One region of the Bradyrhizobium sp. SZCCHNRI20481 genome, then DNA from elsewhere that is predicted to be linked to it. Evidence: predicted binding sites of a transcription regulator. Region 1 holds the regulator's gene; each other region holds the start of a gene.

What was found. The regulator PhoB, encoded in region 1, activates phosphate uptake and scavenging genes when phosphate is short. The targets are predictions, from matches to a motif close to TGTCATNNANCTGTCAT.
Region 2: a site for PhoB is predicted at 2,063-2,079, ahead of QX132_RS16095 (UDP-2,3-diacylglucosamine diphosphatase). Genes of this name have one in related genera too.
Region 3: a site for PhoB is predicted at 2,807-2,823, ahead of phnF (phosphonate metabolism transcriptional regulator PhnF). Genes of this name have one in related genera too.
Region 4: a site for PhoB is predicted at 1,583-1,599, ahead of QX132_RS09840 (PhnD/SsuA/transferrin family substrate-binding protein). Genes of this name have one in related genera too.

What each region holds. Positions count from the first base shown of each region.
Region 1 is NZ_JAUEUE010000007.1:275,519-280,935, forward strand. It holds gene QX132_RS13950 (HoxN/HupN/NixA family nickel/cobalt transporter) at 1-167, opposite strand, end outside; gene QX132_RS13955 (trypsin-like serine protease) at 344-1,660, opposite strand; gene phoB (phosphate regulon transcriptional regulator PhoB) at 1,806-2,513, opposite strand; gene phoU (phosphate signaling complex protein PhoU) at 2,530-3,246, opposite strand; gene pstB (phosphate ABC transporter ATP-binding protein PstB) at 3,277-4,098, opposite strand; gene pstA (phosphate ABC transporter permease PstA) at 4,095-4,976, opposite strand; gene pstC (phosphate ABC transporter permease subunit PstC) at 4,980-5,417, opposite strand, start outside.
Region 2 is NZ_JAUEUE010000009.1:39,804-45,220, reverse strand. It holds gene QX132_RS16105 (tartrate dehydrogenase) at 1-336, shown strand, start outside; gene pyk (pyruvate kinase) at 492-1,910, shown strand; gene QX132_RS16095 (UDP-2,3-diacylglucosamine diphosphatase) at 2,103-2,915, shown strand; gene QX132_RS16090 (threonine/serine dehydratase) at 2,963-3,952, shown strand; gene QX132_RS16085 (caspase family protein) at 3,963-5,417, opposite strand, start outside.
Region 3 is NZ_JAUEUE010000022.1:9,598-15,014, forward strand. It holds gene QX132_RS29535 (alpha-D-ribose 1-methylphosphonate 5-phosphate C-P-lyase PhnJ) at 1-572, opposite strand, end outside; gene QX132_RS29540 (carbon-phosphorus lyase complex subunit PhnI) at 569-1,672, opposite strand; gene phnH (phosphonate C-P lyase system protein PhnH) at 1,676-2,287, opposite strand; gene phnG (phosphonate C-P lyase system protein PhnG) at 2,287-2,742, opposite strand; gene phnF (phosphonate metabolism transcriptional regulator PhnF) at 2,862-3,587, shown strand; gene QX132_RS29560 (phosphodiesterase) at 3,623-4,465, opposite strand; gene QX132_RS29565 (ABC transporter ATP-binding protein) at 4,462-5,417, opposite strand, start outside.
Region 4 is NZ_JAUEUE010000005.1:197,274-202,690, reverse strand. It holds gene arsB (ACR3 family arsenite efflux transporter) at 1-577, opposite strand, end outside; gene QX132_RS09850 (arsenate reductase ArsC) at 581-1,108, opposite strand; gene QX132_RS09845 (metalloregulator ArsR/SmtB family transcription factor) at 1,101-1,466, opposite strand; gene QX132_RS09840 (PhnD/SsuA/transferrin family substrate-binding protein) at 1,833-2,582, shown strand; gene QX132_RS09835 (HAMP domain-containing sensor histidine kinase) at 2,579-4,039, shown strand; gene QX132_RS09830 (sigma-54 dependent transcriptional regulator) at 4,029-5,339, shown strand.

The DNA of each region.
Region 1 (5,417 bases):
GCGGTGCCGACGATGGCGGGGCGGTCGGCATAGAGCGCGAACGCCCAGGCCCAGGCGAGCGCGTTGGCCGCGACCAGCCCGGCGACGAGCGCGACGGTCCGGCCGGGCTGCGACCGCCACCACAGCAGCCGCGCGGCCCGAGGATGATCAATTGGAACAATCGTCATACTCGGACTATAGCAAGAGCCAGGCCAGTTCGGTAAAGCCCCCGCTGCAGGCAAAAGCTGCAGGAAAACCTGGGCGGCGCTTCCCGGATTGCCCTCTCGCTTGGCAACCCGCTATCCAGTCACGCACAGATCATGACCAGCGGCGGGGACCTCGTCCCTCTCGCCCCCTCCTTCCCTCACCGCGCCGAGGCACTCTGTGCCGCGATCTCGCGCCGCACGACCGCCTCGAACTGGCTCGCGGGGGCGGCGAACATCAGCCGGGTCTCCTCGTGGAACGCCGAGAAGATGCCGACCACGGCCGGCTCCCCGCCGACCTCGGCCAGGATCGGCGAGCCCGAATAGCCGAAATTGGCCAGGCAATGCACTGTCAACAGCCGGGCATCCCCGGTCATGCCGGCGCTGCAATTGCGCTGGCCGGTCGGCGAATAGCGCCGCTCCTGGCCATAGCCGATCTCGGAGATGGTTCCGGCCGTGGTCGCAGCCGCGAGCTCCTCGCGGGTCAGCGCCTTGACCGCCACCGGCTTCGACGGCAGAGCATCCTTCAGCACGATCAGCGCCCAATCGGCGGGCGAGCGGTCGAGCGACCATCTGTCGTGCCGGGTCGGAACGAAATCGGGCGCCACGATCAGCTTGTCGGCGACCGACGATGCCGCCGGCGTGCCACGGTTCATGCCGGCCAGGAAGCGGACATTGCCGGGGCTGACCTGCGCCACGCCGTTGAAGACGCAATGCGCGGCGGTGAGCACGACGCGCGGCGCCACCAGGGTGCCGGTGCACCAGCCGCCGCTCGAGTATTGCGCGACGGTGACGACGCCGATCGACGACGCCGGCCAGGAGGTGGGATCGACGACCTCGCCGATGTGGCGATCGAGCCCGAGCAGTTGCTCCGGACGCGGAGTGGCAATGCCCGCATCCGCCGATTCCGGTTTCGGCTGCCAGGACGCAATGGCGCTCTGGGCCTGGACGCGCTGCGGCTCGGTCAACCTGACCCGCTGCACGTCGCGGCCGGCCGATCGCACGCCACTACGGCCCGCCATCACCAGCCAGGCATAGCCCTGCACGACGTCCTGTTTCACACCGCGGCCGTCGAGCAGCATCAGGCCGAGCATGTATTGCGACTGGGCGAAGCCCTGCGCCGCGGCGCGGCTGAACCAGCGACTGGCTTCGCCGTAGTTGGAGGCAACACCCTCGCCATTGACGTAGGCGATGCCGAGATAATGTTGCGCGACGGCGAGCCCCTGATCGGCGGCCTTGCGGTACCAGGCCAGCGCCTCGCTCGGATTACGCGGCACGCCCCAGCCGAACGCCTGCATGAAGCCGACGTCGAACTGCGCCCGCGCATCGCCCTTGGCGGCCAGCGGCAGCAGCCGTCGCATCGCCGCCGCATGCTGCCCGTTGCCTGCCGCCGCGACCGCGTCTTCGAGCTCGGCGGCCGTGGCGCCCGCCAAGCTGCCGAGCAGCATGACAAGAGATATGATGATGGTCTTGATCAAGGGCGTCCGCTGGGACCGAAACATCGTGACGGGCCACGAAGCAGACACGATCAAGACGGCGGCGGCGTGGCGGAAAGCGGACCGCGATCTCCTCAATCGGGCCCGCTCGCGCCTCACACCTTCTTCATCCTCACGCCCATCGCCCTTACACCTGCTCGCTCTTGGCGAAGCGATCATCGAGCGCATAACCGGCGCCGCGCACGGTGCGGATCGGGTCCTGCTCGCGGCCGGGATTGAGCAGCTTGCGCAGGCGGCCGATATGGACGTCGACGGTGCGCTCGTCGATGTAGATGTCGCGGCCCCAGACGCTGTCGAGCAGCTGTTCGCGGCTGAACACGCGGCCGGGGTGCTCGAGGAAGAATTCGAGCAGGCGGTATTCGGTCGGGCCGAGATCGATCGGCCGCCCCGAGCGCGCCACGCGGCGTTTCTCGCGGTCGAGCTCGATGTCGCCATAGGACAGCACGGTCGCCAGCCGCTCCGGGCTCGCCCGCCGCAGCAGGCCTTTCACGCGCGCCAGGAGCTCCGGCACCGAGAACGGCTTGACGATGTAGTCGTCGGCGCCGGTGGCGAGTCCGCGCACGCGCTCGCTCTCCTCGCCGCGCGCCGTCAGCATGATGATCGGCAGTTGCCGGGTCTCGGAGCGCGCGCGCAGGCGGCGGCACAGCTCGATGCCGGAGAGGCCCGGCAGCATCCAGTCGAGCACGACGAGATCCGGAACGCGCTCCTTCAGCCGCGTGTCGGCCTCGTCGCCGCGCGCCACGGTCTCGACCTCGTAGCCTTCGGCCTCGAGGTTGTAGCGCAGCAGCGTCGTCAGCGCCTCCTCGTCCTCCACCACCAGAATTCGGGCGCCCATGTCTGAACCGTCTCTCTTAGTTACCGGGAATCGTCGTCGCGAAGCTCGTCATGTCGCCCTTCGGGCGCTTGTCCATGATCTGCTGGCCTTCGATCATATAGAATACAGTCTCGGCGATGTTGGTCGCGTGATCGCCGATGCGCTCGATGTTCTTGGCGCAGAACATCAGGTGGATGCAGAACGAGATGTTGCGCGGATCCTCCATCATGTAGGTCAGGAGCTCGCGGAACAGCGAGGTGCAGATGGCGTCGACTTCCTCGTCGCCCTTCCACACCGTCATCGCCGCCGGCAGGTCATGCGCGGCATAGGCGTCCAGCACCGTCTTGACCTGCGACTGCACCAGATCGGTCATGTGCTCGAGGCCGCGGATCAGCTTCAGCGGATGGAAGTCGCTCTCCAGCGCCGCGACGCGCTTGCCGATGTTCTTGGCGAGGTCGCCGATGCGCTCCAGATCGGTCGCCACGCGCATCGCGCCGACGATCTCGCGCAGGTCGACCGCCATCGGCTGGCGACGGGCGATCGTGAGCACGGCGCGCTCCTCGATGATGCGCTGCAGCTTGTCGACCTCGGCGTCGGTGGCGACCACCTTCTGGCCGAGCGCGATGTCGCGCCGCACCAGCGCATCGACGGAATCGACGATCAGCCGCTCCGCGAGGCCGCCCATCTCCGATACCAGACGGGTGAGGTCCTGCAGATCGCTGTCGAACGCCTTGGCGGTATGTTCACTGGCCATGATGATCTCCTGAAGACAATGTCGTCGGCGTCAGCCGAACCGGCCGGTGATGTAATCCTGGGTCCGCCGATCACTCGGCGAGGTGAAGATCTTGCTGGTGTCGTCGAACTCGATCAGCTCGCCGAGATACATGAAGGCGGTCTTGTCGGAGACGCGCGCCGCCTGCTGCATGTTATGCGTCACGATGGCGATCGTATAGTTTTCGGCGAGCTCCTGGATCAGCTCCTCGACCTTGGCGGTCGAGATCGGATCGAGCGCCGAGCACGGCTCGTCGAACAAGATCACCTCCGGCCGGACCGCCACGGTGCGCGCGATGCACAGTCGCTGCTGCTGGCCGCCGGACAGCGACAGGCCCGAGGCGTTGAGCTTGTCCTTGACCTCGTTCCACAGCGCGCCGCCGCGCAGCGCCTTCTCGACCCGGTCGTCCATCTCCGACTTCGAGATCTTCTCATAGAGGCGGATGCCGAAGGCGATGTTCTCGTAGATCGTCATCGGGAACGGCGTCGGCTTCTGGAACACCATGCCGACCCGGGCGCGCAGCAGATTCAGATCGAGCTTGGGATCGAGGATGTTGGTGTTGTCGAGCATCAGCTGCCCGGTCGCCCGCTGGCCCGGATAGAGATCGTACATCCGGTTGAAGATGCGCAGCAGCGTGGACTTGCCGCAGCCGGACGGGCCGATGAACGCGGTGACGCGGTTGGTGCCCAGCGACAGGTTGATGTTCTTCAGCGCGTGATGGTCGCCGTAGTAGAAGTTGAGGTTGCGCGCGGTCACCTTGGCCGGCGCATCCGGAAGCGCCTTGCCGTGAAGAGCGTGATTGGGCTGACTGACGGAGACGGACAGTTCGGTCATTTGGTGTTCCTCTCGGCGCCGAGAATGCGTGCACCGATGTTCAGGGCGAGCACGGCCAGAGTGATGAGAAGGGCTCCGCTCCAGGCCAGTTGCTTCCAGTAGGCATAAGGGCTCTGGACGAAATTGTTGATGGTGACGGGCAGGTTCGCCATCGTCCTGGAAAGGTTGAGGCTCCAGAACTGGTTCGACAGCGCGGTGAACAGCAGAGGCGCGGTCTCGCCGGCGACGCGGGCGGTGGCAAGCAGCACGCCGGTGATGAGGCCCGAGCGCGCCGCCCGATAGGCGATGCGGCGGATCACCAGCGAGCGCGGCAGGCCGAGCGCAGACGCCGCCTCGCGCAGCGGGTTGGGCACGAGCAGCAGCATGTCCTCGGTGGTGCGCAGCACCACCGGGATCACGATGACCGCCAATGCAAGGGAACCCGCGAGTGCCGAGAAGCCGCCCATCGGCACCACGACCGCACCATAGATGAACAGGCCGATGATGATCGAGGGCGCCGACAGCAGGATGTCGTTGATGAAGCGGATCACCGAGGTCAGGCGGTCGTTGCGGCCGTATTCGGCGAGATAGGTGCCGGCGAACAGGCCGAGCGGCGCGCCGATGCCGACGCCGATGATCGTCATGATCAAGGAGCCGACGATGGCGTTGCGCAGGCCGCCTTCGCTGGAGCCGGGCGGCGGCGTGTCGGCGGCAAAAACCTGCAGGCTGAGGCCGGCGAGTCCGTTATAGAACAGCGTGAACAGGATCAACGCCAGCCAGGTGACGCCGAACATCGCGGCGGCGACGCAGAGGCCGCGGATCACGATGTCCCTGCGGCGCCGGCGCGCATAGATCGGATTGACCTGCGCATCGAGTGTAAGCGTGTCAGCGCTGGACATGGCTTATCTTCCCGCCTTGGCTTCGAGCCGCATGAGCATCAGCCGCGCGCTCGCCAGCACGAAGAAGGTGAGCACGAACAGCAGCAGACCGAGCAGGATCAGGCTCGACTGGTGCAGCCCGTCGCTCTCCTGGAATTCGGAGGCGATGGCGGCCGAGATCGTGGTGCCCGGCGCGAAGATCGAGGATGAGATCCGGAACGAGTTGCCGATGATGAAGGTCACCGCCATCGTTTCGCCGAGCGCACGGCCCAGCGCCAGCATGACGCCGCCGATGACGCCGACGCGGGTGTAGGGAATGACGACGCTGCGCACGACCTCCCAGGTGGTGCAGCCGACCCCGTAAGCGGCTTCCTTCAGCACCGGCGGGACGGTCTTGAACACGTCGACCGAGATCGAGGTGATGAACGGTAGCACCATGATCGCCAGGATCAGCGAGGCGTT
Region 2 (5,417 bases), on a different contig from region 1:
ATCCTGTCCGATCTCGCCGGCGCGCTGGCCGGCAGCCTCGGCGTGGCGCCGACCGGCAACATCGATCCGGAGCGGCGCTTCCCCTCGATGTTCGAGCCGATCCACGGCTCGGCCTTCGACATCACCGGCAAGGGCATCGCCAATCCGGTCGCGACGTTCTGGACCGGCGCGCAAATGCTCGAGCATCTCGGCGAGACGGACGCGGCCGCGCGGCTGATGGCTGCGGTCGAGAAAGTCTGTGCAGCCGGCATCCTGACCCCCGATGTTGGCGGCAAGGCGACGACCAAGCAGGTGACCGACGCCGTCATCGACGCGATCCACGGCTCCAACGTCTGAGGCGTGCTGTTCTCTTGCACAATTTTGGCGTGTTTCGTGTCGCGCTTGCAATGGACGCTGCGGGGCGTATATCAGCGCTTCCGCTGCGTCCGCGCATGCCAATCACATGCGTGTCATAGAGACGCGAGACACGGCTTAAGGAGAAAGGACACATCATGCGTCGTCACCGTCGAGCCAAGATCGTTGCGACTGTCGGTCCCGCGAGCAATTCTCCGGAGATGCTGAAAGCGCTGTTCCTCGCCGGTGTGGACACCTTTCGTCTCAACTTCAGCCACGGCACCCAGGCCGATCACGCCAAGGTCCATGCCGCGATCCGCGCGCTCGAGAAGCAAGTGCAGCGGCCGATCGGCATCTTGATGGATCTGCAGGGTCCTAAGATTCGCGTCGGCACTCTGCGCGACAAGAAGATCCAGGTCGAAGTCGGCGAGACGATTCGATTTGTCCTCAACGGCACCGAGGGCGACAAGACATCGATTCCGTTGCCGCATCCGGAGATCTTTGCGGCGGTCTCGCCCGGTCACGATCTTCTGATCGATGACGGCCGCGTGCGCGTCCGCGTCACCGGCCTCGGCGACGACTGGATCGAGGCCAAGGTGATCGTCAGCGGCGCGATTTCCAATCACAAGGGCGTCAATCTGCCGGGCACCATTCTGGAGCTGTCGCCGCTGACGGCCAAGGACCGCTCCGATCTCGCCTTCGGGCTCGAGCTCGGCGTCGACTGGGTGGCGCTGTCGTTCGTGCAGAAGCCGTCGGACGTGCTTGAGGCGAGGGGCCTCATCAAGGGCCGCGCCGGCATCATGTCCAAGATCGAGAAGCCGGCGGCGCTGGAGCGGATCGACGACATCATCCAGTTGTCGGACGCGATCATGGTCGCCCGCGGCGATCTCGGCGTCGAGATTCCCAACGAGGACGTGCCGGGCAAGCAGAAGGAGCTGGTGCGCGCCTGCCGGCTCGCCGTGAAGCCGGTGATCGTCGCGACGCAGATGCTGGATTCGATGGTGGCGACGCCGACGCCGACGCGCGCCGAGGTCTCGGACGTCGCCACTGCGATCTATGACGGCGCCGACGCGGTGATGCTGTCGGCGGAGTCTGCCAGCGGCCAATACCCGCGCGAGGCGGTGGCGATGATGGACAGCATCATCAAGGCCACCGAAGGCCACAAGATGTATCGCTCGATCGTCGAGGCGACGCAGCCGGGCGAGGAGCAGACGCCGCCGCATGCGGTGGCAACCGCGGCGGCCGATCTCGCCTCGGCGATCCACGCCAGGGCGATCGTGGCCTATACGTCGAGCGGAACCTCGGCCTCGCGCGTTGCGCGCAAGCGGCCGAGCCTGCCGATTCTGGCGATCACGCCGAACGAGGATACCTCGCGGCGCATGTGCCTGCTGTGGGGCGCGCACAGCGTGCTGTCGCAGGACGTGCAGAGCTACGAGGAGATGGTCGAGCGCGCGACCTTCTTCGCTGTGCAGGAGGAGTTCGCTGAAGCCGGCGACCTGCTCGTCGTCGTCGCCGGCATCCCGTTCGCGCGAGCCGGCACCACCAACAATCTGCGCGTCGTCACCGTGCCGAGATAGGAGGCTGATTTTCCCTGTTCGCGCCGCCCGCCTGTCGCCTGATTGTCGCACCCCGCTGGTATCGCGGGGCAGTGACGAAGGACGTCGCGAGTCGTCGAACGAGCGGTGTCCGGTAGCGGTCCGGCAGGATGGGTTCTGCTGGTGCGGCGTTTCGTCATCGCGGTGTCATCAGGGACTGTTAGGTGGGCGCGCATGGGACTTGAGACTGCTGGTGAAGAAAGCCCGGCTCGGCGCTTTCGGACGTTGTTCATCTCGGACGTTCATCTCGGAGCCCGCGGCTCGCAGGCCAATCTCCTCGTCGATTTCCTGCGCCACCATGATGCAGATACGATCTATCTGGTCGGCGACATCATCGACGGCTGGGCGCTCAAATCGAGCTGGCATTGGCCGCAGTCGCATAACGACCTGGTGCAGAAGATGCTGCGCAAGGCGCGCAAGGGCGCCAAGATCGTCTATGTCCCCGGCAATCACGACGAGTTCCTGCGCGGTTATTACGGCACGCATTTCGGCGGCATCGACGTCGTCGAGAACATCGTCCACACCGGCGCTGACGGCAAACGCTATCTGGTGATCCACGGCGACATCTTTGATCTGGTCGTGCAGAACGCGCGCTGGCTCGCCCATCTCGGCGACAAGGCCTATGACTTCGCGATCCAGATGAACCGTCTGGTCAACTTTTTCCGTCGCATGTTCGGCGTTCCCTATTGGTCGCTGTCGCAATGGGCCAAGCAGAAGGTCAAGAACGCGGTGAACTACATCGGCGCGTTCGAGACGGCGCTGGCCTCCGAGGCGCGAAGGCATGGCGCTGACGGCGTGATCTGCGGCCACATTCATTGCGCTGTCATCCGCGATCAGGACGACATTCGCTACATGAATTGCGGCGACTGGGTCGAGAGCTGCACGGCGCTGGTCGAGCACGAGGACGGCCGCTTCGAGATCCTCACCTGGACCGATCCGCTGCGGCAGCGCGCGCCGGTTCCCCAACTGGCCGCCCGCGCCGCCTGACACCGGCTCCCTTGCCTCTCGGCAATCGGGCGCGGTAAAATAGGGGCATGACAGCTCATTCCCCGATCCTGCCCGTGACCGCCGCCGACATCGATGCGGCGGCACGCGTCCTCGCGCCCGTGGCCGTGCGGACTCCGCTGCTGCCGGCTCCCGTGCTGAGCGAGCAGTTCAAAGCGAACGTCTTCGTGAAGCCGGAGGTGCTGCAGCGGACCGGCTCGTTCAAGTTCCGCGGCGCCTACAACAAGCTGGCGTCGATCCCGCAGGCAGCGCGCGGCAACGGCGTCGTCGCATTCTCCTCCGGCAATCATGCGCAGGGCGTCGCCCATGCCGCCACATTGCTGGGCATGGACGCCACGATCGTGATGCCCTCGGATGCGCCGGCGGCCAAGCGCGAGCGCACCAAGGCGTTCGGTGCCGAGGTCGTGCTCTATGATCGCGATCGCGAGGACCGCGAAGCGATCGCGCGCGACATCGCAGCAAAGCGCGGCTCGACGGTGGTGCCGCCCTATGACGATCCCCACGTCATCGCAGGGCAGGGCACCGTCGGTCGTGAAATCGCCGAGGACCTTGCGGCGCTCGGCCTGTCGCCGGATCTGGTGATCGTCCCGGCTTCGGGCGGTGGTCTGCTTGCCGGCGTCTCGACCGCGGTGAAGGCGCATTTTCCGAGCACCCAGATGGTCGTGGCTGAGCCCAAGGGCTTTGACGACCATGCGCGCTCGCTGCGGGCCGGCCACCGCGAGGCCCATGATGCGAAGGGACGCACCATCTGCGACGCGCTGATGGCGGCGATTCCGGGCGAGATCACCTTCGCGATCAACAGCCAACTTCTGTCGGCTGCGGTCGAGGCCTCGGATGAGGAGGTGGGCCGCGCGGTCGGCTTTGCCTTCCGGGAGCTGAAGCTCGTGGTCGAGCCCGGTGGTTCGGTCGGGCTGGCGGCACTGCTGGCCGGCCGGCTGGATGTGGCGGGCAAGACGGTGGTGATCGTTTTGTCCGGCGGCAATGTCGATGCTGAGCTCTACGCCAGGCTGATCGCCTGACGATCAAGCCTCAGTGAAAGCTGAGGCCGCCTTTTGCAGATCCCCCACCGCCGATCCGCAGTCCGGACTGCGCGACGTGCGGCGTGCCCCGCGTCGGGCCGCCCTGCATCCCTCCTTGGCCACGCGCCATCGACGGACGCGACGCGTTGATGTTCGGCTTGAACGGTCCGGAATTGCCGAGGAAGGGACGCCGGACCTCGCGGGTGTCGAATGGCCGTCCAGGACTGCGCTTCAGTGGATCGCGCTGGATCTTCGCGGCGACAGGCGGATTTGCCGGCGGCATGATCCTGTCGCGCAACCTGGTCTGAGCGATAGGCCTGGGATCGACGACCTTGTTGGGACCCGCGTTGTTGATGGCATTGCCTTTCGTGACCACCGTTGGCGGCATCGGTCCGCGCGGCGGCACGGTGGTGACCGGCAGCTTCGGTTGCAGGCCTGGATGGCTCTGGATCTGGGCGCCGGGATTGAACGGCCGCGCGATCGGTGCCAGTTGCGGTGGCATGATGAGACGGCTCGGTTGCAGCACGGGGATGGGCCGAGGCTGTCCCTGCAGCCGCAGCGCGACCGGCGCATATGGGCTGTCGGCATAGGATTCACGGAAGCTCTGATAGGCGGCCGGCGAATTCGCCAGCACGGCCTGGTGCCACGCCGCGGCCTGCACGAGGCCGGCGAGCAGTGCGCGGATGCGGTCGGCGAGCGGATCGCGTGGGTACATCGCGATGAACTCGCGATAATATTGCGGACGGTTCTCCGACAGCACGTAGTCATAGGCCTGCCGCACGGAACGGCTCGGCAGGTCGGCGGCCATCTGCACCACGGGCGCGTTCACCGGCGCGCGCGCTGCGGCAACCAGGGATTCGCCGAAGAAGGTGAAATCACTGGTCAACGACGAGCTTTCCCACGGCGTCTGTCGACCATCAGTGCTCTGGTTCACCTGCAGGCGAATGCGCTTGAACAATTGCTCGATCGGCAGGTTCGGCTGTCGCGCCAGGTTCAGGAACGCCTGCGCGTACGGGCTGTGCTCGCCACGCCCGTCGAGCGCCTCCTCGCCAGGCGAGGTCGAATATCCGAGGATGGAGCCGTTCGGTGCGTCGACGATGGCAAGTCCGCGTCCGGCATCGTTGATGGCAGGGAATGGATTGTTGCGGCAGGCGTCCAGCACGACGATCCGCATGCGGCTCGGGATGGCGTCGAGCGTTGCCATCAGGTCCACCAGACGGATCGTCCCCGTCGTCAGGTCGGAGGGCGCTGAGATACGGGCATCGATCGGGATCAGATAGTTCTCGCCCGCGAGCTGAACCCCGTGGCCGGCGTAGTAGACCATTGCCACGGTGTTCGGGCCGTTTGCTGCCACCCGGCTCGAAAAATCCTGGACGACCTTGAGCATCTCGTTCTGCGTCAGGTCGGTCGCCGTGATCACCTCGAAGCCGGCCGAGTTCAACAGCTTGGCGACAGCATGGGCGTC
Region 3 (5,417 bases), on a different contig from region 1:
TCGAACTTCGGCGTCGGCGACGGATCCATCACGTAGCGCGCATTGACCTTGACCGGATAGGCGTAGGACGTCGCGATGTGACCGAAGCGTGCGATGTCCTCATAGAGCTTCACGTGCATCAGGCCATATTCGGCCAGCGCATGCATGCGGCGGGTCTCGGTCTCGCGCGGCTCGAGAAAACGCAGCGGCTCCGGGATCGGCACCTGATAGACCAGCACCTGCCCCTCGTGAAGCGGCGCCTCGGGAATTCGGTGACGGGTCTGGATCACGCTCGCCTCTTCCGTCGACGTCGTGGTCGCGACGCCCGCGGTCTTGGCGAAGAACTTGCGAATCGAGATCGCATTGGTCGTATCGTCCGAGCCCTGATCGATGACCTTGAGCACGTCGTCGGGACCGAGAATGGCGGCGGTGACCTGTACGCCGCCGGTGCCCCAGCCATAGGGCATCGGCATCTCGCGGCTCGCGAACGGCACCTGATAGCCGGGAATCGCGATCGCCTTCAGGATTGCGCGGCGGATCATCCGCTTGGTCTGCTCGTCGAGATAAGCGAAGTTGTACGTCGGCGCGTTCATTCCGCAGCTTCCTTCAATTCAGGAGCGGCATTGGCCTCGGCGAATTCCAGGCGCAGCTTGCGCAGCAGGCCGAGCTCGGACTGGAAGTCGACATAGTGCGGCAGCTTCAGATGCTCGACGAACCCGGTCGCCTGCACATTGTCGGAGTGCGACATCACGAACTCCTCATCCTGCGCCGGTGCAACCATATCCTCGCCCAGCTCGCGCGCGCGCAAGGCTCGGTCGGCGAGGGCCATCGACATCGTCTTGCGCTCGCTCTGCCCGAAGGCGAGACCGTAACCGCGCGTGAAGCACGGCGGCTCGGTGGCCGACCCCTTGAACTGGTTCACCATCTGGCATTCGGTCAGCTCGACCGATCCGAGCGGCACCGCAAAGCCGATCTCCTCGGCCAAGAACTCGACCTCGACTTCGCCGAAGCGGATCTCGCCGGCGAAGGGATGGTTGCGGCCATAGCCGCGCTGGGTCGAGTAGCCGAGCGCGAGCAGAAACCCCTCGTCACCGCGCGCGAGATTCTGCAACCGCAGATCACGATCGGCGGGAAAGCCTAGGGGATCGCGGGTGAGATCGCCGACCGGCGCGCCAACCTCGGCTTGCGGCGACGGCTCGATCAACCCGTCCTGGCCGAGAATGTCGGTGACACGTGGCGTCGGCGCATTCGGCGCCTCGGCACGGGCCGGCGGCTCCGGCTCGGCGCCGGCCGCCAACTGCGGATCGAGCAGCCGATGCGTATAGTCGAAGGTCGGCCCGAGCACCTGGCCGCCCGGAATGTCCTTGAAGGTCGACGAGACGCGCCGCTGCACCCGCATCGCGCCGGTGTCGACCGGCTCGCTTGCGCCGAAGCGCGGCAAGGTCGCGCGGAAGGCGCGCACCAGGAAGATCGCCTCGATCAGATCGCCACGCGCCTGCTTGATTGCGAGCGACGCGAGCTCGCGGTCGTACAGCGAGCCCTCGGTCATCACGCGATCGACGGCAAGCCCCAACTGCTCGGAGATCTGCGCCAGCGAAAGCTCGGGCACATCGCGATCACCCCGGCGTTCATGCGCCAGCAGCCGGTGCGCGTTCTCGATGGCGCGCTCGCCACCCTTGACGGCAACATACATGCCTCACTCTCCTGCGGAAACGAGTCGGGTCGTTCGCGGGATGGCGACGATGGACGAACCATCGACCAGCACCACATCGACACCACGCGGAAACAGCTTCTCATTGATCGACAGCCGCTCGAACAGGTCGGCGGGCGCGACCGTTGCACGGAACAATGTCGTCCCGTCGATGCCCGGACCGCGCAGCTTGAACGCCGGCCCTCCGGACAAGCTCGGCACCTGCAGGATCAGCGTCGTCGAGCGATCGGGGTACTCAGCACTGCCGAGCGCGAATGAATTCAGATCAGGCAGCGCTTCGGGGTCTGCCGCCACTGCAAAGCAGGCGAGCGCGGCATTGGCGACGATCGGCGCCCCGGTGTGAAACTTGAGCCAGGCGCCGACCTCGGGCGTGCCGGCGAGCGGCGCATCGAGCCAGATCGGCGTATCGTGATCGAACAGAGTCAACGCGAGCGCGGCGGCACCAGGCATCAAGGACGAGGGCCGGCCGACATTGACCTCGACCTGCCGCACATTTCCCGGACGCGCCATGGCCTCCATGACGGTACGGAAGGTCGATTGCGCGGACAGGACATTGTCGGCGAAACCAGGCTGCAGATCGGAAGCGGCGGCAGCCATCAGCCTTCTCCTCGCACCATCGTATAGAAATCGACACGCGTGGCCGCAGCCTCCTCTGCGCGGTGCTCGCGCGAAGTGCGCATCTGCGCCTGCAGCGGCGCAACCACCTGCGTCTCGATCGATCGCGTGTGGCTTGATGACTGGATCATCGCGTCACACAGCGCCATCAGACGCGCCTTGGCGGCGTCGCGTCCCAGCACATAGCCGAACCCGACCTCGCCGCTCTCCAGCCGTACCGCAGCGCGCGACACCGTCGCCTCGCCGACATTGAAGGGCGCACCATCACCGCCGATCCGGCCCCGCAGCATCACAAGGCCATTCTCCGCCGGACGCAGGTCGCGATACTCAGGCAGCGCCAGTCCGTCGAGCCTGGCGCGGATGTCCGCATGCGAGGCATGCGCCAATACCCGCATCGCCGTCCTGCGCCGGTCCTGCATCGCGGTCTCGCCCTCCATCTTCATCCCGATCTTGCTATCGCGAAGTTGTCTATGTTAATAGACAACTTCGTAACGAAGCGCCATGACTGTTTGATGACATGGGCGTGATTTTCAGGTCGCGCAGCGGAGAACCGCAGATGAGCATGCAGGGCGCCGACTCGGGCGTGGCACTGTGGCGCCGGGTGGCCGACGGCATCGAGCGCGACATCGCCGACGGCCGCTTCGCGGCCGGCACCCGCCTGCCCGGCGAGACCGAGATCGCCGAAACCTACCGCGTCAACCGTCATACGGTGCGTCGCGCGCTCGCGACCTTGGCCGAGCGCGGCCTCGTGCGCGCCGAGCGCGGCAGCGGCACTTATGTCGAAGCGCCTCGTCTGTCATATCCCCTGAGATCGCGAACCAGGTTCTCCGAGATCGTGGGCGCCGGCGGGCGCGAGCCGCGCGGGCAGTTGATCGCAGCGTCCGAGGAGTCGGCGACGCGCGAACTCGCGCACGAGCTCCGACTGAAGACGGGGGCGCCGCTGGTCCGAATCGAGGCGCTGCGTCTTGCCGACAAGACCCCGATCTGCGTCAGCACGTCCTGGCTGTCGTCCGAGCGATTTCCTGAGGCCGGCCACATCTTCGCGTCGCTCCGCTCGATGACGGCGCTGCTTGCGCATTACGGCATTCGCGACTATCGCCGCGGCGCGACCAGGATCACGGCGGCCATCGCCGACGCGAGCGACGCCGCACGGCTCGACCTCGCGCTGGGCCGTCCGGTGCTGGTGGTCGACAGCACCGACATCGATGCCGATGGGACGCCGCTGGTCAGCAAGCGCTCGCGCTTCGCGGCGGAGCGCGTGACGTTCGAGGTCGAGAGCTAGACCAGACCCCGCCGCCTCGCTTCGTTCTTGCGCCCTCAGTCGATGAGCGTGCCGTCCTGATTGAAGAACGGATGCGGCCCGTCGAAATCCCCGATCGGCACCTGATGAGTGACGACCGTTCCGAATCCCGGTCCTGGAAACCAGGCATGAAGGTGAAAGGCCGGCGGCTCGATCCGGAAGGATGGCGGGCGAAGCTCGGCCAGGTCGAGCGCGACGGCATGGTTCGGTGCCGGGCAGATCGTGCAGGGGATGCCCGCAAACCGGGTCAGCGTCGCGCGATGAACGTGACCGCATCCGATCAGTTGCACCCGCGGATGGCGCGCGAGGACGGCCGCGAGATCGTCGGCGCTGCGCAGGTTCTGCCGGTCCATGTGCCAGATGCCGGTGGCGAACGGCGGATGATGCAGAAACAGCAGGGCCGGCCTTTTGCTGGATCCGGACAGCGCGGCGTCGAGCCATTGCAGACTCGCCTCATCGAGCTCGCCATGCGGATGGCCGGGCACGCTGGAATCGAGCAGAAGCAGATCGAGATCGGCCAACGCCACATGCCGGTTCAGCGGACCGGTAGGTCCACCATGGAGAGTGCCCGGAAACGCCGCGCGCATCAGCTCGCGTGAATCGTGATTGCCGGGCACGGCGACGAATGGAGTTTCGAGCTCGGCGAGAAGATCCTTGAGATGATCGTATTCGGCCGACGACGGCGTATCGACGAGATCGCCCGAGATCACCACCAGATCGAGCTTCGGCTCGAACCGGTTGAGCTCCGTGATGCAACGGGCCAGCGCACGCGCCGTATCGACGCGGCGGTAGGCGAGCCGGCCGGGCGCCTTGATGTGCAGGTCGGATATCTGGGCGATGGTGACAGGACGCGTGCTCATGCTGATCCACCTTGCTCCGGCAGCAGACGAATGGCGCTCGGCTCAATCGACAGGCCGATCCGCTCACCCGCGCTGACCCTGATCGTATTCGGTGCGTCCACCGTCAGTGGAACGGCGGCGGCGTCGCGGACGACGATCCGCTGGCGATCACCGGCGAAGCGGACGCTGTCGACGAGGCCGGTCAGGCACGATGCCGCCGCGCCGACGATCCCGATCGTTTCCGGTCGAACCATCGCCATCGCCTTGCTGCGCGAGCCAGCCTCGGCGATCCGCTGTCTCCCTCCGGGCAGAACGAGGTGGTCGCCGTCGATCGGAGCCTCGATGATGTTGGCCGCGCCGACGAACTCCGCGACGAAGCGGTCGGCTGGCGTGAAATAGATCTCGCGCGGCGTCCCGACCTGGGCGATGGCGCCCTTGCGCATGACCACGATGCGGTCCCCGAGCTCCATGGCTTCGGCCTGGTCATGCGTGACGTAGATTGCCGTGATTCCGAGCGTACGCAACAGGCCGTTGAGCTCGCCGCGCAGGCGCTCTCGCAAGGCCGCATCGAGCGCGGTGAGCGGCTCGTCGAGCAGCAGCACGCTCGGCCGTATCGCGACCGCGCGCGCCAGCGCGACGCGCTGGCGCTGGCCGCCCGAGAGCTGATCGATTCGCCGATCTTCGAGGCCGGCGAGGTTGGTCAGCGTGACCAGCTCCGCGACCCGCGCGGCGCGCTCCGGCTTAGGCACGCCGCGGATCTTGAGCCCGTAGCCGATATTGTCCGCGACGGTCATGTTGGGGAACAGCGCGTAGGATTGAAACACCATGCCGACGTTGCGCTTCTCGATCGGCTGCCTCGTCAGATCCTTGCCGTCGAAAAGCACGCGCCCGCCCGCATCGGGTGTTTCGAGCCCGGCCACGATCCGCAGCAACGTGGTCTTGCCGCAGCCGGACGGCCCAAGCAGCACCAGCG
Region 4 (5,417 bases), on a different contig from region 1:
CGACGACCGGCACAACGATGTACAGGACGACCGAGAGCAGAAGCGTCGCCCAGGGAACGCTGATGGAGGCTACACCGAGCAGAAGCCCCACCAGCGGCGCGAACAGGAAGACCATGATCACGTCATTCAATGCGACCTGGCTGAGCGTGTAGTGAGGCTCTCCTTCGCACAGGTTCGACCAGACGAACACCATCGCGGTGCAAGGAGCGGCTGCGAGCAGGATCAGACCCGCGATGTAGGATGGGATCTGCGCGGACGGCAGCATCGGCGCGAACACGTTGCCGATGAAGAAGGAGCCGAGAAGCGCCATCGAGAACGGTTTGACGGCCCAATTGATGAACAGGGTAACCCCCACGCCGCGCCAGTGCTCTCGGACCTGGCTCAAAGCACCGAAGTCGATCTTCAGCAGCATCGGCACGATCATCAGCCAGATCAGGACTGCCACCGGCAAATTGACCTTGGCCACTTCCGCGGCTGCAACCACTCCGAAGAAGCTAGGCATGAAGTGGCCGAGCACGACGCCGGCGACGATGCAGAGGGCAACCCAAAGTGTGAGGTAACGTTCGAAGATGCTCATGTGTCAGGCCACGTCGTTGCGGGATGAACTCGCGCCTTCCGACCGGCCGATCTCGCGCAACTTGGTGCCGAGCGACAGTTTGTCGATGCTGCGCAGAGGAAGATTGGTGAAGGTACCGATGCGATTCTTCAGGTACCGGAAGGCGGTCACGAATGCCGCCTCCTTCTGGAGATCAGTACCTTCAACTGCGGCGGGATCCTCGATGCCCCAGTGAGCGGTCATCGGCTGTCCAGGCCACACCGGACAGGTCTCACCGGCGGCGTTGTCGCAGACGGTGAAGACGAAATCCATGACGGGTGCATCGGGGGCGGCGAACTCGAGCCAGCTCTTCGAGCGCAAGCCGTCGGTCGGATAGTCCAGGCTTTGGAGAGTGCGTAGCGCCAGCGGGTTGACCGCGCCCTTCGGCGTGCTGCCTGCCGAGAACGCCCGGAAGCGGCCGCCGGCATCCTTTCGCAGGATCGATTCCGCCATGATTGAACGGGCGGAGTTGCCGGTGCAGAGGAAGAGAACGTTGTAGAGGTGATCAGACACGGCTTCGCTCCCTTTTCTTTTTCGGAGGACAGCAAGGCGCAAGGCTTTCAATCAATGGTGCGCAGACTTCCGGCCGGCCGCCGCAGCAGTCCTGCAGCAGAAACAGCGCCACCTTCTGGAATTCGGCAAGATTCGCGCGATAGATGATCGACCGGCTGTGTCGCTCCGAGGTGACGAGGTCCGCCCTTGAAAGGATCGAAAGGTGCGCCGAGAGCGTGTTCTGGGGGACTTCCAGGGCGCGAGCAAGCTCTCCGGCCGACAGACCCTCCGGCTCATGACTTGCCAGAATACGAAATGCGTTCAGCCGAGTGGGCTGAGCGAGCGCGGCGAGCGCCAAGACCGCTTCTTCATTATCCATATTTCTAGACTTATGGATATTACAGTACTCTGTCAACCACAGAGTGGCGCTGAGCTCCCGCAGGTCCTTGAGACGCGCGCCGGTGAGCTGTTGCTTGAGCTATCTCAATACCTCACCGTCACATGCCTGTCATATTCGTTGCCGCGCCAGACGCCATTCGATACTCTCTAAGAAAAAAGGGGCGACGATGCTCTAGGAGGGATCGCCATGGGTTTGCGTCAAAGGCAGGCCCCTGCATCACATGCGAATAGAACGCGAGTCACGAGGCGCGCAGTCCTATCCGGACTAGCGGCGAGTACGATTGCTCTTAAGGGCAGACGCGCCGTAGCGGCTGATCCGCGGCCGGTGCAGATTGGGCTCACGCCCGTGCTTCTGACTTCCGACCTGGAGCTATTGGCGACACTTCGCTCTTATCTTGAGCGCATTTGGAGCAGGGAAGTCCAGATCCTCACGCGCCGAACTTACCAGGAAATCACGCTTCTTCTGGTGAACGGACAAATCGATGCGGCCTGGATCTGCGGCTATCCCTACGTTCAGTTCCGCGAGCAGCTCGAACTTGTCGCGGTCCCGGTGTGGAATGGCCGGCCGCTGTACCAGTCCTACGTGATCGTCGATGCCCGCCGTAAGGCCGAGTCCTTTCCCGATCTGAAAGGCGACACGCACGCGTTCTCCGATCCCGACAGCAATTCCGGCTTCCTCGTCACTCGCGCCCTTCTGACCGATATGCACACCAAGCCGGAGGATTTCTTCAGGCATCACTTCTTCACCTATGGTCATCGCAACGTCGTCCGCGCAGTCGCCTCCGGGCTGGCGGATAGCGGATCCGTCGATGGCTACGTGTGGGAAGTCCTCAGCATCGTAGAGCCCGATTTGACGGCTCCAACTCGCGTGTTGCGACAATCGGAATGGCTAGGATTTCCGCCGGTGGCGTGCGGAAAGAACCGCCCGAGCGGGCTTTCGGTCGATGACCTGGCCGCCGCATTCGTCGGGATGTCCTCCGATCCAGAAGCCCGTCGGGTGCTGCAGATGCTGCATCTCGACGGTTTCACGAGAAGCGATCCATCCCTGTTCGACACAATTGCGGCGAAGATGAACTATGTTCGGAGCCTCGGATGAGCGCTCGCTTCGACCTGAGATCGAATCTGCCGGTCGTGATCAAGGTCCCTGCGCTTGTGGCGCTGCTCATGATCGCCATCGGGGTGGTGCTCACAGATCAGGTGCTCAAGAGGCTCGCCGAAACCCAGGATCGGCATTTCCGGGAATTGACCGCCGCCTACCTGGACGGGCTTTCGTCGTCGGTGATGCCTGGGGTGATCCGTGGGGACGCCTGGGAGACGTTCGACAATCTCGACCGCGCTCGTTCACTGTACCGCGGCTTGACAATTCTCGAGACGGTGGTGGCGGAACCCGACGGCATCGTCCTGGCTTCCTTCGATCCCCGTACCGTGCCGGCCTTTGCACCCGTGCCGAAGTCGATCGTCGATCGGTTTGCGGACGCAAACGATAGCTGGCTTGACGAGCAGGCCGAGCGTGCCGGCGTCCGCCGCGTGCTGCTCGATCAGGGGCGTCGCATCGGGGTGATCTACACGCAATTCGACGTCGGCGCTCGATTCAAGGAGCGGCGGGACGTGCTCTGGACGTTGGTCGCGACCAATATCGCCATCACTATGCTGGTCGCGGCGGTCGGCTTCATCGCAGTGCGCAGAATGCTGCGACCGGTGCAGCTCTTGACCACGCATTTCAGGCGGGGGCAGTCCGGCGAACTGCTGTGCATCGCAGATGAGGATGTCGGACCGCCCAGTTCGGAGTTCGGTCGCCTATTCAGACACTACAACATGATGGTGCGATCATGGAACGAGCGTGAGGCGCTGGCTGCTCGCGTCGCCGAAGAGCAACGCCTCACTAGCCTCGGCCGTCTTGCCTCCGGGATGGCCCACGAAATCAACAATCCCCTGGGAGGCATGTTCAACGCGATCGAGACGCTTCGGCGACATGGCCATCAGCTCGGGGTTCGGGAGCGTGCACTCTCTCTTCTCGAGCGGGGGCTCGCGGGCATCCGCGACGTCGTGAGGTCCGCATTGGTGACCCACCGTGTCGACACCGCGATGCGTCCGCTCAAGCCAAGCGACATCGAGGACCTGCGTCTTCTGATCGGTCCCGAGCTCGATCGCAGAAACCTTTCGCTGTCGTGGGCGAACGAGCTTCCCGGCGAGATTCCCGTCAGAGCGAATGCCGTCCGTCAGGCCGCGCTTAATCTGCTGCTCAACGCGTGCCAAGCAAGCGCGCCCGCCGGCCGTATCGCATTCGAAGCGGGGCTGGTGGACGGCAGCCTAGTCCTGACAGTGAGCGACGAAGGCGCCGGACTCGACCAGGATAGGGTCAGCTACCTCGAAAGCCGTGAAGCGGATGCCGCGCCACGGCCCGGAGAGCCCGGCCTTGGCCTTTGGATCATTCGGCGTCTCGTTCTGGAAGTCGGCGGCTCCATCCGAGTCGAGCATCCGGCCGGCGGCGGAACGGCGATCTCCATAGCGATACCCGATGGCTCGGGGAAGGAGCAGCGCAATGTTGCCTGAGGCAGTGTCCATCGCTGTGATCGAAGACGATCCGATCATGGGAGAATCCCTCAACCAGTACCTGGAGCTGGAAGGCTGCAAGGTCGAGTGGTGGCGCAGCGGCCAGGAAGCTCTCGCGGGCCTGAGGCGAGGTGCCCCCGATCTTGTCATCTGCGACATCCGTTTGCCGGACATGTCGGGTGAGGACATCTTCCGGAAAGTGAGCGGCGAAAGTGCCGCCCCGCCGTTTCTGTTCATGACCGCATACGGCCAGATTGACCATGCGGTGGCTCTCATCAGGGCCGGCGCGGGCGACTACGTGACCAAGCCATTCGAACTCGACGATCTGATATCGCGCGCCCGCGCTCTGATCGGCCGTAGGCCGGCGGTTCCGGACGGCGTATTGGGACTGTCGCAGCAGATGCGCCGCATCGAGGAACTGCTCGCCCGCATGGCCGGCCGTAATACGCCTGTGCTGTTCACCGGCGAGACCGGCTCTGGCAAGGAGGTCTGCGCACGCCACCTCCACAACATTTCGGATGCCGCTTCCCGGCCATTCGTGGCAGTCAACTGCGCCGCCATCCCGGACAATCTGCTCGAGAGCGAGGTCTTCGGACACGAGAAAGGCGCTTTCACGGGCGCCAACAGCAGGCACCTCGGGTATGCGGAGCGCGCTCAATCCGGGACCCTCTTTCTCGACGAGGTCGCGGAGCTACCACTGCAACTTCAGGCAAAGCTGCTTCGGCTGCTCGACGAACGCCGCTTCTACCGCCTGGGCGGCGAAGCCATCGTCCCGTTCCGGGCGCGCGTCGTTTGTGCCACCAACCGGGATCTCGCGGCGGAAGTCGCTGCGGGGCGATTTCGCGAAGACCTGTACTACCGCATCAACGTCGTCGCGGTCGCGATTCCGCCGCTTCGCGAGCGGCCCGAAGACATTCAGCTTCTCATGCATCGCTTCTTCACCGAACTTGCCAGCGCAAATCCGGACCTGCGCGGACTGAGTAGCGGCGCCGAAAGTGCCGCTCTGGCTCACCCCTGGCCCGGCAACGTGCGCGAGCTGCGGAATCGGCTCGACAGGGCGGTCGCGTTGGCGACGGGCCCATGGCTTATGCCGGTCGATCTGTTTCCCGAGACGATGCGCAGCGCGAGCCAGCCGTCCGGAAGATCGCTCGCCGAGGCGCGTGACGCCGCGGAACAACAGGAGATCGAGCGCGCGCTCAAGGATACGGGCGGGCAGATCGCCGAAGCGGCGAAGCTGCTCGGTGTCTCGCGAACCACGCTGTGGGATCGCATGCGCCGTTTCGGCATCAACGCGGTCTGACACGTTCAGTATTCTGAACATCTCGCTTTGTGAACGTTCGGATAATTGGACGGCTTGCTGCAGCGCGTCCTAGAGACT